Regions from separate parts of the Marinococcus sp. LNHM4E3-1 genome, predicted to be linked through region 1. Evidence: riboswitches for the same ligand, from Rfam matches in the RefSeq annotation. Region 1 holds a riboswitch; the other holds the start of a gene.
The links. A riboswitch is a leader RNA that binds a small molecule or an ion and turns the genes downstream of it on or off. The one in region 1 is predicted to bind thiamine pyrophosphate.
Positions count from the first base shown of each region.

Region 2: it holds a riboswitch for thiamine pyrophosphate, as region 1 does, so the genes downstream of both, ACTRXI_RS05495 (thiamine phosphate synthase) here and tenA (thiaminase II) in region 1, are expected to answer to the same signal.

Region 1 is NZ_JBQLID010000010.1:103,072-110,873, reverse strand. Features, by position in the region: gene ACTRXI_RS11950 (DUF2254 domain-containing protein) at 1-609, shown strand, start outside; gene ACTRXI_RS11945 (NADPH-dependent FMN reductase) at 674-1,234, shown strand; TPP riboswitch at 1,369-1,472, shown strand; gene tenA (thiaminase II) at 1,610-2,305, shown strand; gene ACTRXI_RS11935 (ECF transporter S component) at 2,305-2,898, shown strand; gene ACTRXI_RS11930 (ABC transporter ATP-binding protein) at 2,895-4,559, shown strand; gene ACTRXI_RS11925 (energy-coupling factor transporter transmembrane component T family protein) at 4,552-5,310, shown strand; gene ACTRXI_RS11920 (flavodoxin domain-containing protein) at 5,379-5,831, opposite strand; gene ACTRXI_RS11915 (aspartate/glutamate racemase family protein) at 6,003-6,704, shown strand; gene ACTRXI_RS11910 (DUF488 domain-containing protein) at 6,723-7,097, shown strand; gene hmpA (NO-inducible flavohemoprotein) at 7,391-7,802, shown strand, end outside.
Region 2 is NZ_JBQLID010000004.1:65,000-72,801, reverse strand. Features, by position in the region: gene ACTRXI_RS05520 (DMT family transporter) at 1-309, shown strand, start outside; gene ACTRXI_RS05515 (DMT family transporter) at 309-626, shown strand; gene ACTRXI_RS05510 (DUF1516 family protein) at 743-1,081, shown strand; gene ACTRXI_RS05505 (potassium/proton antiporter) at 1,262-2,734, shown strand; gene ACTRXI_RS05500 (AEC family transporter) at 2,792-3,691, shown strand; TPP riboswitch at 3,744-3,843, shown strand; TPP riboswitch at 3,900-4,002, shown strand; gene ACTRXI_RS05495 (thiamine phosphate synthase) at 4,044-4,655, shown strand; gene thiO (glycine oxidase ThiO) at 4,645-5,766, shown strand; gene thiS (sulfur carrier protein ThiS) at 5,750-5,950, shown strand; gene ACTRXI_RS05480 (thiazole synthase) at 5,955-6,719, shown strand; gene ACTRXI_RS05475 (ThiF family adenylyltransferase) at 6,716-7,735, shown strand; gene ACTRXI_RS05470 (general stress protein) at 7,796-7,802, shown strand, end outside.

The sequences.
Region 1 (7,802 bases):
GTCGAATGCCTGTTCCAGGTAGGAGACTACGTTCATCAGGGAGAGCCTTTATTTCGCTATTGGTCAAAGCATAGTTTATCCTCGAAAATATTGAGAAGTTTTTTATTAGTAGGAGAAGAGAGAAGCAATGTTCAGGACATTGAATTCTCCATGCAGAAAATTGTAGAAATAGCGCTGCGGGCCATTTCGCCTGCAATCAATGATCCACACACAGCAGCGAACTGCATCAACCGTATTGGGGCACTGCTTTCCGAACTCAGCCATGAACACAAAAATGACCAATACTTCGCTGACAATCAGAATGAGCTGCGGTTATTCATGCCTGTAAAACCCTTTAGGGAGTATTTATATAAAAGCTTTTATCAGGTGAGATTGTACGGTTACGAAGATATTTCGGTAATGGGAGCCTGCATGGAAGCACTGACGATGCTCGTGAAAACAGGAGATCCGTCTGTGTTAAAGGAAGTGGATTCATTTTCCCGTTACATGGAGCAGGCGGTCGCTCCGGAACAGCTTGCGGACTGGGACAGGGAATACTGGGAGGAGCGTGTGCAGAAAAAGAACACAGCTCTGCATCAGGCACTTACAAAAAGTAAGCAGATAACTTGAAACAGCCAGTAACGTGCGTGTATGATATGTAAATGAAGTTCAACACGAAAGGATGAAAGTTCAAATGAAAGTAGCAGCTATCGTAGGAAGTATTCGCCAGGAATCATTTAACGGAAAGTTAGTGGAGTACATGCAGGATCGTTACAGTGACATCATGGATATTGATATTTTAGATATCCGCGATCTTCCGCACTATGATCAGGATGAGGAAAGCAACGCTCCGGACTATGTGCAGGAATACAAGCGTTCTGTACGTGAAGCGGACGCCGTGCTTATCGCCACTCCGGAATATAACGGTTCGATTTCCGGCGTGCTTAAAAATGCTCTTGACTGGAACTCCCGGGTCGATTACGACTTTGCCGGCAAACCAACCATGCTTGTAGGAGCTTCTCTTGGAGGCCTGGGCACAGTGAAAGCGCAGATGCATCTTCGACAGATTCTGAGCGCTCCCGGTATGAGTGCAAAAGTACTGCCTGGAAATGAAGTACTGATCGGAGCCGTCCATGAAAAAATGAATGAAAACGGAGATTTAACAGATCAGGGCACGATTGATTTTCTTGATAATGTCGTAGCCGAATTCGAACGTTTTTATCAGGAAACGCGGGCTGTGGCGAACCGCGCGTAATATGCAGAAAAACCCTGCTGGCATAGGCCTGCAGGGTTTTTGAATGCAGATTTTTGCTCAGAGGGAGAAGGCGGATTATAAAAATCACCTTTGACTTCCTGACATAATATGATAAAGTGTAGACAACTTAATAGGGAATCCACTAGGGGTGCCGAAAGCGGCTGAGATAAGGACTAACCTTAATCCCTTTGAACCTGATCTGGTTAAGGCCAGCGTAGGAAAGTGGAGACGGCAGAATACGTCTATTTCAAAAGCACAAGCTTTACCATAGAGGACGTTTATTCTAAGCCACTCCACCAATGGAGTGGCTTTTTTTACCCCATTGGTCCTGACTGCCCGTAGTGGTTCCCTCCTAATTTAAAGGAGGAAGTTACAATGAAATTTTCAGAGCTTTTATGGCAGGACACAGAGCACATTTTTGAAGCCTGCTGGAGAAATCCGTTTGTACAGGGTATCGGGAAAGGGGAGCTCCCAAAAGCATCTCTTATCCATTACGTGAAGCAGGATTTTGAATACTTAAACGCCATGATCAAGGCAAAAGCAATTGGGGTAACAAAGTGTACGTCAAGAGAAGACATGGTTATGTTTAAAGATACCATTGATTTTGTTTTAAACAGCGAAACGCACCCGCATCATAATTTGTGTGAGCAGGCGGGCGTGGGCTATGAGGAATTGCAGGGCTATGCGCTTGCTCCGGTATCTCAGCATTACGTGCTTCACATGCTGCACCATGCCGAAAAAGGAACACTTGGTGATGTAATTGCGGTAACGCTTGCCTGCCCGTGGGTGTATTTGTATGTGGGTGAAAGGCTGATGGAGGAAGTGCAGCCGGACGAAACCCATCCGTTCAATGACTGGATTCGTTTTTACGGGGACCGTGAGGAACGGGAAATGTACAAATATATTGACCGCCTCGATGAACTGGCAGAAACAGTCACAGAAGAAGAAAAACAGCGCTGGCGGACGTTGTTTATGGAAGGATGCCAGCTTGAGTATATGTTTTTTGAGGACGCTTATTATGCAAAAGACTGGCCCTTTGCCAGAACGTTAACAGACGGGGAAAAAGTCTAATGATAAACAAACGCTTAAACCTCCGGGATATTGTCGTCATCTCGTTTATTTCAGCAGTTCTCGGCGTCCTTTATCTTCTTTGGGTGCTGCTGGGACAAATGGTTACCGGCATCTTCGGTCCAGTTGGAGGAGGCCTGATGGCGGGCTTCTGGATCCTTGCGCCTGTGATTTGTGCCTATATCGTTCAAAAACCGGGAGCGGCGCTGCTTTCAGAGCTTATTGCGGCCGGCACTGAAGTTATGGCGGGGTCTGTCAGTGCAGGAGCAGTGCTCGTGCTCGGCTTCACCCAGGGGCTCGCTGCAGAATTGATTTTCGCTCTGTTTTTCTACCGGGTGTTCCGTCTGCCAGTATTAATGCTTGCCGGGTCGGCCGGAACGTTTGCTGCATTTTTAACCCAGTATGTCCTTTATGGATTCAGCCAGTACGCAGGTTCTGTTGTTGTATTTATGCTGGTAACCATGCTTATAAGCGGCGCTCTTTTAGCCGGATGGGCAGGGAAAAGCTTTGCGGATGCGCTGGTAAAGACTGGAGTGCTTGACCGCTTCGCCCTTGGCCGTCAATACCGTCTCGGCCAGCAGAAGGATGCTGTATGATTTACGCAGACAAATTGACCATTGCGTACCCTTTTGCTAAGCCTTCGATAGAAGGTTTTTCAGCAGAAATATGTACTGGGGAAAACGTGCTGCTGCTCGGTCCGAGTGGTTCAGGCAAAAGTACGCTTGCTCTCGCTATCCAGGGAATTCTTCCGCGTTCTGTGGAGGCGGAGGTTTCGGGCGGTCTGAGCGTGTTTGGGGAAAATCCGGCGGTGAAAAGTATTACGGAGGCCGCCAGGCAGGCGGCGCTTTTGTTCCAGGACCCGGATACCCAGTTCTGCATGCCGACCGTGCGGGAAGAGCTTGTATTCACGCTTGAGAATCTGCGGGTGCCTGCAGGTGATATCGAGGCCCGCGTGCACGAAGCCTTACAATTTACAGATATGCTTCACTGCATTGATGCCCGTATCGACACACTGTCCGGCGGGATGAAGCAAAAAATAGCTGTTTCCTGTTTAGCTGCTGTGAATCCGCGGATATGGATTCTGGATGAACCGCTCTCCCAGCTCGATCCGGTAAGCCGGCAAGCAGTGGCTTCGCTTCTTGGCCGCATTGCAGCAGATAGTGATAAAACACTGGTTTTGATTGAGCATCAATTAAATGAAGTAATGGAGTGGGTAGACCGGGTGATCGTATTGAACCACGATGGCCAGGTGTCTGCGGATGGAAGCCCGGCACGTATATTCAATTCTCATGCAGCCGTACTCGAAGCAGAAGGAGTATGGCTGCCGGCTCCTGCAGAAGCCGGAAAGAAATTACTGAAAAAGTCAGAGAATCCCAAATCTGCTCTTCCCATTACTTTAGGGGAATGGGAAAGGTTTGCAGCGGATTATTCCGCTGCAGCAGTTCTTGCATCTCTGCCGCAGCCGAAAAAGATAAGTGCTCCTTCACTTGAACCACCTGTTCTGGAGGTGAAGCAGGCGGCCTTTGCCTATGGCGAGCAAACGGTTTTCGAAAACGTATCTTTTTCCCTGTACCCAGGGGAAATGACTGCTCTAGTCGGTGCAAACGGAGCAGGAAAGAGCACGCTCGCACGTGTCCTCACTGGATGGGAATCTCTTAAAAGCGGCTCTATATATGTTAACGGAGAAGATATTGCCAGTCTGAAGCCGTACGAAATTGCTAAAACCTTCGGAATTGTTTTTCAGCAGCCCGAGCATCAGTTTGTAGCACAGACCGTGGAAAAAGAAATACGCTACGGAATGGAAATGGAAGGGTGGTGCGAAAAAGATATTGATCAGCAGACAAATGAACTGCTGATTCAATTTCAGCTCGGACATATTCGAAAGAATCATCCATTTCAGCTCAGCCAGGGAGAAAAAAGGCGCCTTTCGGTGGCAGTCATGGTAACGAACAACCAGTCCGTATTAATTTTGGATGAGCCGGCGTTTGGTCTTGATAAGCGAAATACCGATGCTTTATTTGAAGTGCTTGAGCAGTGCCGGCGACGTGGAAAAGCGGTTCTCTGGCTGACGCATGATATGGATCTGGTCTATACAAAAGCTGGACGGGTTTTGGCGCTGGCGGAACGAACACTTGCCTGTGATGACGGCGTGGAAGCATTTTTCAGTGGGAGTATGGATTTAGCTAAAATCGGTGTCCGCCCGCCGGTAGTAAAGCTTATGAGCTTAAAGAAAAAGAAAGCAGTAAGCCATGCTTGAAGAAATCCAGACTCGGAACGCTTTTTTGCAGCACGTACATCCAACGCTGAAGCTGATAAGTCTTTTCACCGTATTTTTCTGCATGATTTTCGTTTATGATATTTGGCGCCCGCTTGCCGTTTTGCTGTTAACGGTTGCTGCCGTCGCCTTTTTGGGAAAAGTGCCGTTAAAGCTGCTGCTCGTACTTATGCTTCCATTTGGGCTCTTTGGGTTCAGCTTTATATGGCTTCAGGTTGTTTTTCCTGACGAAAGAGGACCCACAGTTCTTTTCTACGTATTCCAAATGCCGGTTGCTCTTGAAAATATTCAAACAGGGATCTCGCTCGGTCTGCGGGCAATGGTGTTTGCCTCCTGGTCGCTTCTTTTTGTTCTCACTACCTCTCCCGTGAGTTTAGTGATAAGCCTGATACAAAAATGGCATATGCCTCCAAATATTGGTTATGGAATGATGGCCGCCTACCGTTTTCTCCCCCAACTGCGGGAGGAACTGGCGGTTATCCGGAGAGCCCGGCAAATCAGAGGGATGGGCAAAAAGCCTAAAATGCGTGAGTGGAAAGAGATGGCCGTGCCATTGATGGCAGGGGCTGTACGAAAGGCAGAAAGAACAGCGCTCGCAATGGAATCGAAAGGGTTTGACGGCTCCAGAGAAAGAACGGAATACGTACAGATGAATTATAAAAAAACGGACATATGGTTCAGTGCCGGGTTTATATTGTTTATGATTTTTGTTTTTCTTATGCCAATGCCGTGACAGATCAGCTGTATTAATTAAAGGTAACCCCGGAGGCTCACGGCCCCCGGGGTTATTCGTGCTGACCATTATTTCACTAAAAACTTTTCTTCGATGCTGTCGACATAGCTTTTAATATCTTCAGCAATGTTATCCATTTCATCCACATCGACTTTCATGGTGGGAATCTCACCCTTATGTCCATGTTTGCGGAATTCCTCGATCATCTCATCCACAGCTCCGGCGAAGTTTTCATACGCGTGATCCCCGGAGCCGAAGATGGAAATCGAAAGGCCGGAAATATCATAGGCGAAAAGATCTTCAAGAAAATCTTCCGTTTCTTCGGGGATATCACCTTCACCCCACGTATACGTACCCATAATGAGCAGATCGTGAGGGAGGGGGTCTTCGTTTGGAAGGCCATCGGCGATCATATCCATCAGCTCTACTTCGTGCCCGCGGTTGATGAGCTCTTCTTCCGTATCAATAGCCATGTCTTCAGTATTTCCAGTCATTGTGGAATAGAACAAAAGTATTCGCATATGTCCATTCCTTTCTTTTATAGGCTCGTGCATAAAATACATATTTAATATACTTATTATATATTCGGCGGCCGGATTGTGCAATCATCCTGGTGAATAGAGGTGCACACTAAATATGTTAAAATATATATTGGTAATATATATTAACGCTTTAATGAAGGAGGAGAAAAAATGAAACAGATAGGTATTATCGGCGGCCTCGGTCCGGAATCGACAGTGGAATATTATCAATCCATCATTAAAAAGTATCAGGAAAAGAAGAATAGTCTTCAGGTGCTTCCGGAATTGTACATTAATAGCATTAATATGTACAACATTTTTACGTATATTTCGGAAGAACGAATGGACGATCTGATCGAATATCTGGGCAACGCTGCCCGTAAGCTTGAACTGCTCGACGTTGATGGAATCATTATTGCAGCCAACACTCCGCACCTTGTATTCGATGAAGTGCAGAAGCAGGTCGAGGTGCCGATGCTCAGCATCGTGGACGCCGCGGTGGAAGCAGCAGAAAATCAGGGCGCCGAAAACATTGGGCTGCTGGGCACAAAGTTTACGATGGAAAAGAATTTTTTTAAGAAGCCGTTCGAAGCGAATGGAAAGAATATTTATGTGCCAGCTGAAAGTACACAGCAGTATTTACACGAAAAAATTGTCAGTGAGCTCGAAAATGGTATCGTAAATCCTGAGACGAAAAAAGAATTTGAGCGGATCACCGGGGAAATGATCGAACAACATGGGCTTGATACCTTGATTCTTGGCTGCACTGAACTGCCGATGATTCTTTCTGAAGAAGATTTTTCGATTCCGTTTTTAGATACAATGCAGGTGCACGTCAACAAGGTCGTAGACTTTATGTTTGAAGAAAAATAAAGCAGAAGGAGGGCAACGATGGCCATTCAATTGAAAAGAATTTATGAAGACCCGGAGAAAAAAGACGGGTATCGGATTTTAGTCGACGGCGTGTGGCCGAGGGGAATAGCAAAGGAAAAAGCTAAAGTGGATAAATGGAGCAGGGACGTTGCTCCTTCAAAAGAGCTGCGGCAATGGTTCTCCCACGATCCGGAGAAATTTGACGCATTCAAAGAGAAGTATAAGCAGGAGCTTCAACAGAATAACGAACAGGCTGAAGCTCTCGATCAGTTAAAAGAGACCGTACGTGAGCAGAATAAGCAGTTGACGCTCGTGTTTGCCGCGAAGGAAGAAACGTATAATCATGCCCGTGTCTTAAAAGAAATTCTTGACCGTCAGCCGAAGGATTCTTAACGAAGAAGAGGTGACAACGATGGAGGAGTATCTGGGCCAATGCAGTGAATGTGGCAAAGAAATTTACTGCCGGGACGGCTTTATGGAAGGGGTTCATGAGTACGGCCGGCTGTACTGCTTTGAATGCGCCAAATAAATATACAGTACTCCGTTTCCAGGTGGAAACGGAGTTATTTTGTATATAAAAGCTGAATGTGAACGTTTAATGAAGTATTTCTAAAAGTATAGATTTAAATATGTATTTATAATACACTTTTTGTAGAAATTAAAAACGTTTTCATTGGAGGAATTTGATGCTTGCACCGCAAACGATTGAAACTGTAAAAGCAACAGCTCCGGCTATTCAGGCCAACGCCGCTGCCATCGGCAACCGTTTTTATGAAATGTTATTTGAAAAAGCACCCGAACTGCGGAATATGTTTAACCAGACGAACCAGGAAACAGGCGTACAGCCGGAAGCTCTTGCTTATTCTGTCTACCAGGCAGGAGCGAATATTGACCGCCTGGAAGAGCTTCGGCCTACTATTGAACGCATAGCGGAAAAACACCGGGCCCTGGATGTCAGGCCGGAGCATTATGGGTTAGTAGGGGAAACACTGCTCGAAGCGGTGGAGGAAGTGCTCGGAGACGCAGCAACTCCGGAGATCCTGGATGCCTGGGGAGAAGCGTATCACGCGCTTGCCGATATCTTTATTCAAAAAGAAG
Region 2 (7,802 bases), on a different contig from region 1:
TTTGAAATTCTCTGGGTCATCGGTTTGAAGCATGCATCGGCCGGATGGGAATGGGCAGGAACACTAGTAGCTATCGTACTGAGCTTTCTCTTTTTAATTCGGGCAGGCGAGCATCTTCCGGTAGGAACTTCGTATGTGGCCTTTGTCGGCATTGGGACGATCGGAACGACGGTCCTTGATATGATCTTTTTCGGTCAGCCGTTCGCATGGATCAAGCTGGTCTTTATTTTCATGCTGATTGCCGGAATTGCCGGTCTGCATACAGCTTCCGGCCGGGCAAGAGTAAACGAAGGGAGCGGTGGACAGTGATGACATGGCTGTATTTGATCGGTGCAGGTATTTTTGAGATGATTGGTGTTTCTATGATTAACGAATGGATTCAAAAACGGGTCATCTGGCCGCTGTTCATGATTGCTGCCGGGTTTGGAGCAAGCTTTTTTCTCCTTTCCCTGGCGATGCAGACTCTCCCGATGGGCACTGCGTACGCTGTCTGGACGGGTATAGGCGCAGCAGGGAGCGCACTGTTCGGGATGCTTTGGTATAAAGAGCCTGCAAACACGGGCAGGCTTATAAGTATTGCGGTGATCCTTGCTTCGGTTGTAGGTCTAAAGCTGATAGCGCCATAAAACGTTCAAAAACAAAAATTGCTACGGCTTGAGCGCAGGCTTTATTTTGATTATAGTTACAATCAGGTGAAACATTTGGAGTAGAAACTTAATAAAGACTGAAAGGAGGAAAACATATGGATCTTCAAAGTATCTTATACGAAGCACATTCCGGTTCATGGGCGTTTTTGATCATTTTCTTTTTGATCAGCTACCTTTTCCCAAAACAAAAAGTAACAATGATGATTGAGCGGCTGTTCGTGGTTATCATGATTCTTTCTGGCGCAGGTATGGTGGCGCTGTATGGCTTCCCGCTCCTTTCCATTATTAAAGGTGTGTTGGCCCTCATATTTATCGGGGTAATGGAAATGATGTTTGTGCGTCGGCGGGCAGGGAGAAAACACGCTATGTTCTGGATTATATGGATCATTTTATTCGCAATTATCCTGTCCATCGGCTACGATGTGATTGGGTAATACAGAGAGCATGCTGCAAAACAGCATGCTTTTTTATATGCGGGCATTTTTGGGTATAGAAGGGATAGACCAGATGGCCTGAATATCATTATTTTTTAAACGAAAATTACATGTATCATGCAAGTAATACATAAAGAAGCCAGGGGTACAACTGCGGCAGGTGAAAGGAGGAAGCGGGCATTGTTTGAAGGGAACGCGAATGTGGATTCATTTATATTATTAGGGGCACTTCTGCTTATTTTAGGTGTCATCGTAACGAAATTTTCGACACGGCTCGGCGTGCCCTCACTTATTTTGTTTATTATTCTAGGTATGCTGATGGGAAATGATGGTTTTGGCATTATTGAGTTCGAAAATGTCCAGCTTGCCCAAACCGTCGGAATTATAGCCCTAATCATTATTTTGTTTGAAGGGGGTACCCAGACAAGGTGGCGCGATATCAGACCGGTGGTGGGGCCTTCCGTAACGCTCGCCACGTTTGGCGTTCTGTTTACGGCTGCCCTGATGGGGCTGGTGGCAAAGCAGCTGCTTGATCTGACCTGGCTCGAGGCGATGCTTCTCGGAGCTACAGTCGGTTCGACAGACGCCGCTGCCGTCTTTGCCGCTTTGAAGGGACGGAGCATTGATAAAAAAATGGGGTCCACCCTCGAAGCGGAATCGGGGAGTAACGACCCAATGGCGGTGTTTTTAACGCTCTTCTTTATTGAATTAATATTGGCAGATTCGCCAAACGTCTGGCTGCTATCCGGTGCATTTTTCTGGCAGATGGGCGCCGGTCTTGCGATGGGCGGGTTGTTCGGATGGGCAGCCTCATGGACCATTAACCGTATTAACCTGGATTCTAGTGGACTCTATCCTCTGTTTGCGATCGCTTTCGCGCTGTTAACCTACAGTGTGACCTCAAGCATGAGCGCAAGCGGGTTTTTGGCAGTATATGTAGCAGCGCTTTTAATAGGTAACTCCGATTTGATTTACCGCCAGCCGATTTACCGGTTCAACGAGGGCATGGCGTGGATGTCCCAAATAAGCATGTTTATCATCCTGGGATTGCTTGCTTTCCCGAGAGACATTTTGACCTGGTCAAACATCACCATGGGACTCATATTATCAGCGGTTTTAATGTTTTTGGCCCGTCCGCTGGCTACGTTTTTGTCGACTTCCTTTTTCGGCTATAAACCAAAGCAGAATATATTTTTATCCTGGGCAGGTCTGCGCGGGGCGGTGCCGATTATTTTGGCTACATACCCGATTGTTGCTGGTGTGGAGTCGGGCAGCCAGATTTTTAATGTCGTCTTCTTTATTGTGCTGACGTCTGCACTGATCCAGGGGGCGACCATCGCTCCATTAGCGAAATGGCTTCACCTATCCGGTCCGCTCCGCGAAGCGCCAACTCATTCCCTGGAGCTCGTATCACTCGGAAAAGCGAACGCAGAAATTATGGAATTTCAAACGAATGAAGCGACGCCGATTGTCGGGCAGACGCTCCAAAGCATTGAATTTCCCGCATCTGCGCTGATCAGCGCGATTGTCCGGGACGATGAACTGGTCACTCCGGTTGGTGAGACAATAATCCAGGCCGGTGATTATTTGTATATTCTTGTATCACGTAAAGAAAAACGTATTTTAAAGCAGATGCTGCGGCACGATTACTGAGAAAAAGCGGCCAGCGTTAAGAGGCATTAAATTTGAGGAAAGAAGGAAGGGCTCCGCATGGGTGTGCTGATCAATGTATTGATCCCAATCATTTTAATATTTACGATTGGCTATTTGCTGCAGAAAAGACAGGCAGTGGATATTCGGCCGGTGTCGGCTGTCGCTCTTTATGTATTGACGCCTGCGCTTGTTTTCCGGACATTCTATGAAAGAGAGCTGAACAGCGATATGCTGTCGATGGCTCTGTTTTCCCTGGTATTTTTAGCGGTTATGACCGGGCTGATCAAATTAGTGTCCTACGTGCGTAAATGGCCGAAAGCTAACGAAACCGGCATGATGCTCTCTACCGTGTTTATGAATGCGGGCAATTACGGTGCTCCGTTAATTGCTTTTGCGTTTGGTGATACAGCCTTTGCCTACTCTATCGTTTTTATGGTCATTCAGACGATGCTGATGAATACTGTAGGCGTCTATATCGCAAACAGTGCCAATATGGATGCGGCTGACGCGTTCCGGACGGTACTGCGGATGCCGGTATTTTATGCACTGCTCGCCGGTATTGTCTTCCAGCTGACCGGGATACCGGTCGGAGCGACCTATTATGAAGCCCTCGATATGCTCGCGAGCGCTGCAATACCGGTGGTTATGATTATCCTGGGGATGCAGCTTGCACGCATATCCGTCAAAAGCATGGATTGGAAGCTTGTTAGTGCAGGTACGTTTTTACGGCTTGTATTCGCGCCGGCTCTCGCTTACGTAATTGCCCTGCTGCTGCAGACCAGCGACACGTTAACGACCGTGCTGGTTGTTTCAACAGCGATGCCGAGTGCAGCAACCATGGCAATGATTTCTGTACAATTTGATTCCAACCCCCAGCTTGTTTCGAGTATTACACTGGTGACGACTATTTTAAGCGTTCCTTCCCTGTGGGTGGTGCTGTCGATTTTCCAGGCATAAAATTCCGCATCGAATTGACGGAAGAAGAGTACCGCGTTATGATATAAATAATACCAACCACTAGGGGTGCCTGTTGGCTGAGACAGCGTAAAGCTGATCCCTTTGAACCTGATCTGGATTATACCAGCGGAGGGAAGTGGGGAAGAGATGCCAATACGACTATCTCCCCCGCTTTCTAAATGAAAGCGGGGTTTTTTGTGGAAAATATTATATTTGCTGGGGGTGCCTGCTGAGGCTGAGACCGGAGAAACATCCGGAACCCTTTGAACCTGATCTGGAGAGCCAGCGGAGGGAAGCAGCCATGTTGAACCTTTTAACGGGCAGCCTCCTTCCTTCTGGAAGGAGGTTTTTTATGAATGACAAACCGAAGCCGAGCATACACGCGGTATCGCCGCCGGATATAACGGTGGCAGCGTGGTGGGGGAAAACGAGGGAGCTCACAGGAATCGTCGATTATGTGCATATACGGGCACCTGAATGGACAAAGCGTGAAAAGGAAAGGGCCGTCGAGCTGGCATTAAAAGAAGGAACTGCCCCCGCGCAGCTGATCATAAATGATGAACCGGAGCTTGCTGCTGCATACGGGCTGGCCGGTACCCACCTGCCGGAGCGTCGTACAATCTATCCGGCATCTGTAAGCTGGGGGCAGTCGATACACTCTGTAGAGGCAGCGAAAAGAAGTGAACAGGAGGGAGCATCATGGCTGTATTTTGGTCATGTATTTGCCTCAGGCAGTAAACCTGGGAGCCCCCCGCGCGGAGTTCGGGCGTTGAAAGCTGTGGCGGAAAGCGTCCGCCTCCCCGTGATTGCCATCGGAGGAATTGATGCTGACAAGGCAGTAGAAGGTATAAACTGCGGAGCGTCCGGGGTGGCAGCCATTGCATATTTTTATGATGCGGCAGAACCCGGAAAAGCAGCCGAAGAGCTCAGAATCCGGTTAAGGAGTGATGACAATGAAGGCTGATACAGAAGTTCTTATTGTGGGCGCAGGGGTACAGGGATGCTCGCTTGCATATCAGTTAAGCAAACGGGGGCGTCGTGTGATGGTCATCGAAAAAGAAACCATCGCTTCCGGAGCATCAAAAGCGGCTGCCGGTATGCTCGGAGCCCAGTCCGAATGGGAAGGGTCTGGCCTTTTTCAGGAATTCGCCCTGGAAAGCCGGGAGCTGTTTAAAGAACTGGTCCCTGAAGTGGAAGCGCTTAGCGGAATGGACGTTTCCTACGTGAACAACGGAATGCTGAAGCCTGTATGGGAGACAGCGGAAGAAGAAAGTTATCAACGCACCACGCGCGACTACGGCGCGGAGTGGCTTTCGCCATATGAAGCACTGCGCAGGGAACCGGCGCTTTCCGAAAATATCCGGGGCGCCTGGTCCATTCCAAAAGACGGCCAGCTTCGTGCCTATGAATGGACAATGGCTCTTGCCAAAGCAGCAAAGGCCTGCGGGACAATTGTACGGGAAAATACTTCAGTTGATCGTCTTTTGGAAGCTGATGGCCGCGTTTACGGTGCGAAAACAAGTGAAGGAGTTGTTGAAGCGGAAGAAGTTGTTTTTACCGGGGGAAGCGCCGGGGCGGAGCTGTTGGATGAGAAGGAGTTTACCCTCTATCCGGTGAAAGGGGAGTGTTTGTCCGTACGCATGCCCCGGGAGAATTTGAGACACACCCTCCACACTCCGCAGGTGTATATTGTTCCGAAAAAGGACGGGGAAATCTTTATAGGCGCTTCAGAAAAACCCGGCGACTCGAGTACAGGGGTCACTGTAGCTTCGATACAGGAGCTGATGAAAGCAGCTGTGCATTTAGTGCCGGGGCTGAAGCATGCGAATATTGACAGGCTTTGGAGCGGTGTCCGGCCGCAGACAGGGGACGGGCTGCCATATATGGGACAGACCGAACGGGGTTTGTGGGTAATGACCGGCCATTACAGAAACGGTATTTTGCTTTCAGCACTGAGCGGAAGCTGGATGGCTGACCGGATCGAGGGGGAAAGCGTTCGCGAGGACTGGAAGCACCTGTTTGCCGTAGACCCTCAAATACGAAAGGGAGGAATTATTCATGCAGATCACGCTTAATGGTCAATTACAGAATATTGAGAACAGCACCACGGTAGCCGATTTACTTGAAGAGCTTCAGATCGCCCACAAAAAAACAGTGGTGGAGCGCAACGGCACTATTGTAATTGAAGAATTTCACCAGCAGGAAGGTTTAATGGACGGGGATAGAATCGAAATTATTCATTTTGTAGGAGGCGGATGAACAAATGCTTAGTATCGGCAATATGATGTTTGAATCGAATTTATTTCTCGGCACCGGGAAATATAAAGACGCCCGGACCCAGCTGCAGGCTGTAGAAGCATCGGAAACAGAGGTACTGACCTTCGCCGTTCGCAGAATGAACCTGTTTGACAGCAGCCAGCCTGATCCATTTGAACAGATGGATGTCTCAAAGTACCGGCTGCTGCCAAATACAGCCGGGGCCAAAACAGCTGAAGAAGCTGTACGCACCGCGAAGCTGGCAGAGGCGGCCAATATGTGTGACATGATTAAAGTAGAAGTGATCGGCTGCGATAAAACGCTTCTGCCGGATCCGGTGGAAACGCTCCGGGCCTCAGAACAGCTGCTGAACGAAGGGTTTACTGTCCTCGCCTATACGTCCGATGACGTTGTGCTCGCCAGGAAGCTTCAGGAGCTTGGGGTTCATGCAGTGATGCCGGGAGCCTCTCCTATAGGCACGGGGCTTGGAATCATTAACCCTTACAACCTGTCCCACATTATTGAACAGGCGGAAGTCCCGGTGATTGTAGATGCAGGCATTGGGAGTCCGAAGGATGCTGCTTATGCCATGGAGCTCGGCGCTGATGGTATCCTGCTGAACACGGCCGTTTCGGGCGCGGGCGATCCTGTAAAAATGGCAGAAGCGATGAAATTGGCAGTGAGGGCCGGAGCGCTTGGCGCAGAAGCAGGGCGCATAGATAAAAAATTCTACGCCCAGGCGAGCAGCCCTTTAGGAGGCCTCAGTATTTGAATACGGAAGAACGTTTTTCCCGGCAGCGGTTATTTCACGGAATCGGCCGAAGGGGACAGAAAAGGCTGCAGGAGGCTCACGTCATAGTAGTAGGTGCCGGAGCTCTCGGGAGTTTAACAGCCGAAACTCTCATACGCGCGGGGATCGGAAAATTAACGTTGATTGACCGTGACTATGTGGAGGAAAGCAATCTTCAGCGTCAGCAGCTTTATACGGAAGCGGACGCAGAGGCCTTTACGCCAAAAGCAGAAGCGGCGAAAAAACGACTGCTTGATATTCGGAGTGATGCTTCTATTGAAATCATTGTGGGGGAAGCAGATCCGGCCCTGCTCGAAAATTGTATGCCTGCAGACCTTATTATCGACGGACTCGATAATATGGAGACACGGCTGATGATTAATGATACAGCGTTGAAGCACCGGATTCCGTGGATTTACGGAGCCTGTGTGGGCGCCTACGGACTGAGCTATACCGTGAGGCCGGGGCAAGGGCCATGTCTGCGCTGCCTGATGAAGGGCATTCCGATGGAAGGAGAAACGTGTGATACGGTGGGAATTATAGCTCCGGCTGTTCAATTCGTAAGCGCCACTCAGGTGACCGAAGCTATGAAGCTGCTTACCCATTCCTTTGACCAGCTCCGCGGGACACTGTGGTCGTTTGATGTATGGTCGAATGAAAGCTCTTCCATTCATGTGAACTCGCTGCAGGATAAGCATTGTCCTTCCTGCGGGGAGTCACCAGCATATCCGGCGCTCGCATGGAGTGGGAGAAGCAAGGCTGAAACGCTGTGCGGCAGAGATGCGGTGCAGGTGAAGCCTCTTCCAGACATGCAGGTATCGCTCGAGCGGACGGCGGACGTTCATAAGCAGCACGTCTCCAAAGCGAATCAGCATTTGCTGGTGTTAAATATTGAAAATAAGCGGCTGGTGCTTTTTAAAGACGGAAGAGCCATCATTCACGGAGTTTCCGGGGAAGTAGAAGCAAGGTCGTTATACCAGAGATATATTGGAGGATAAATATTCCTTGTTTCATTTTACGGGCGGAGTGGTAATATTCCTTGCAAGGAGGGGGAACTATTGCCTA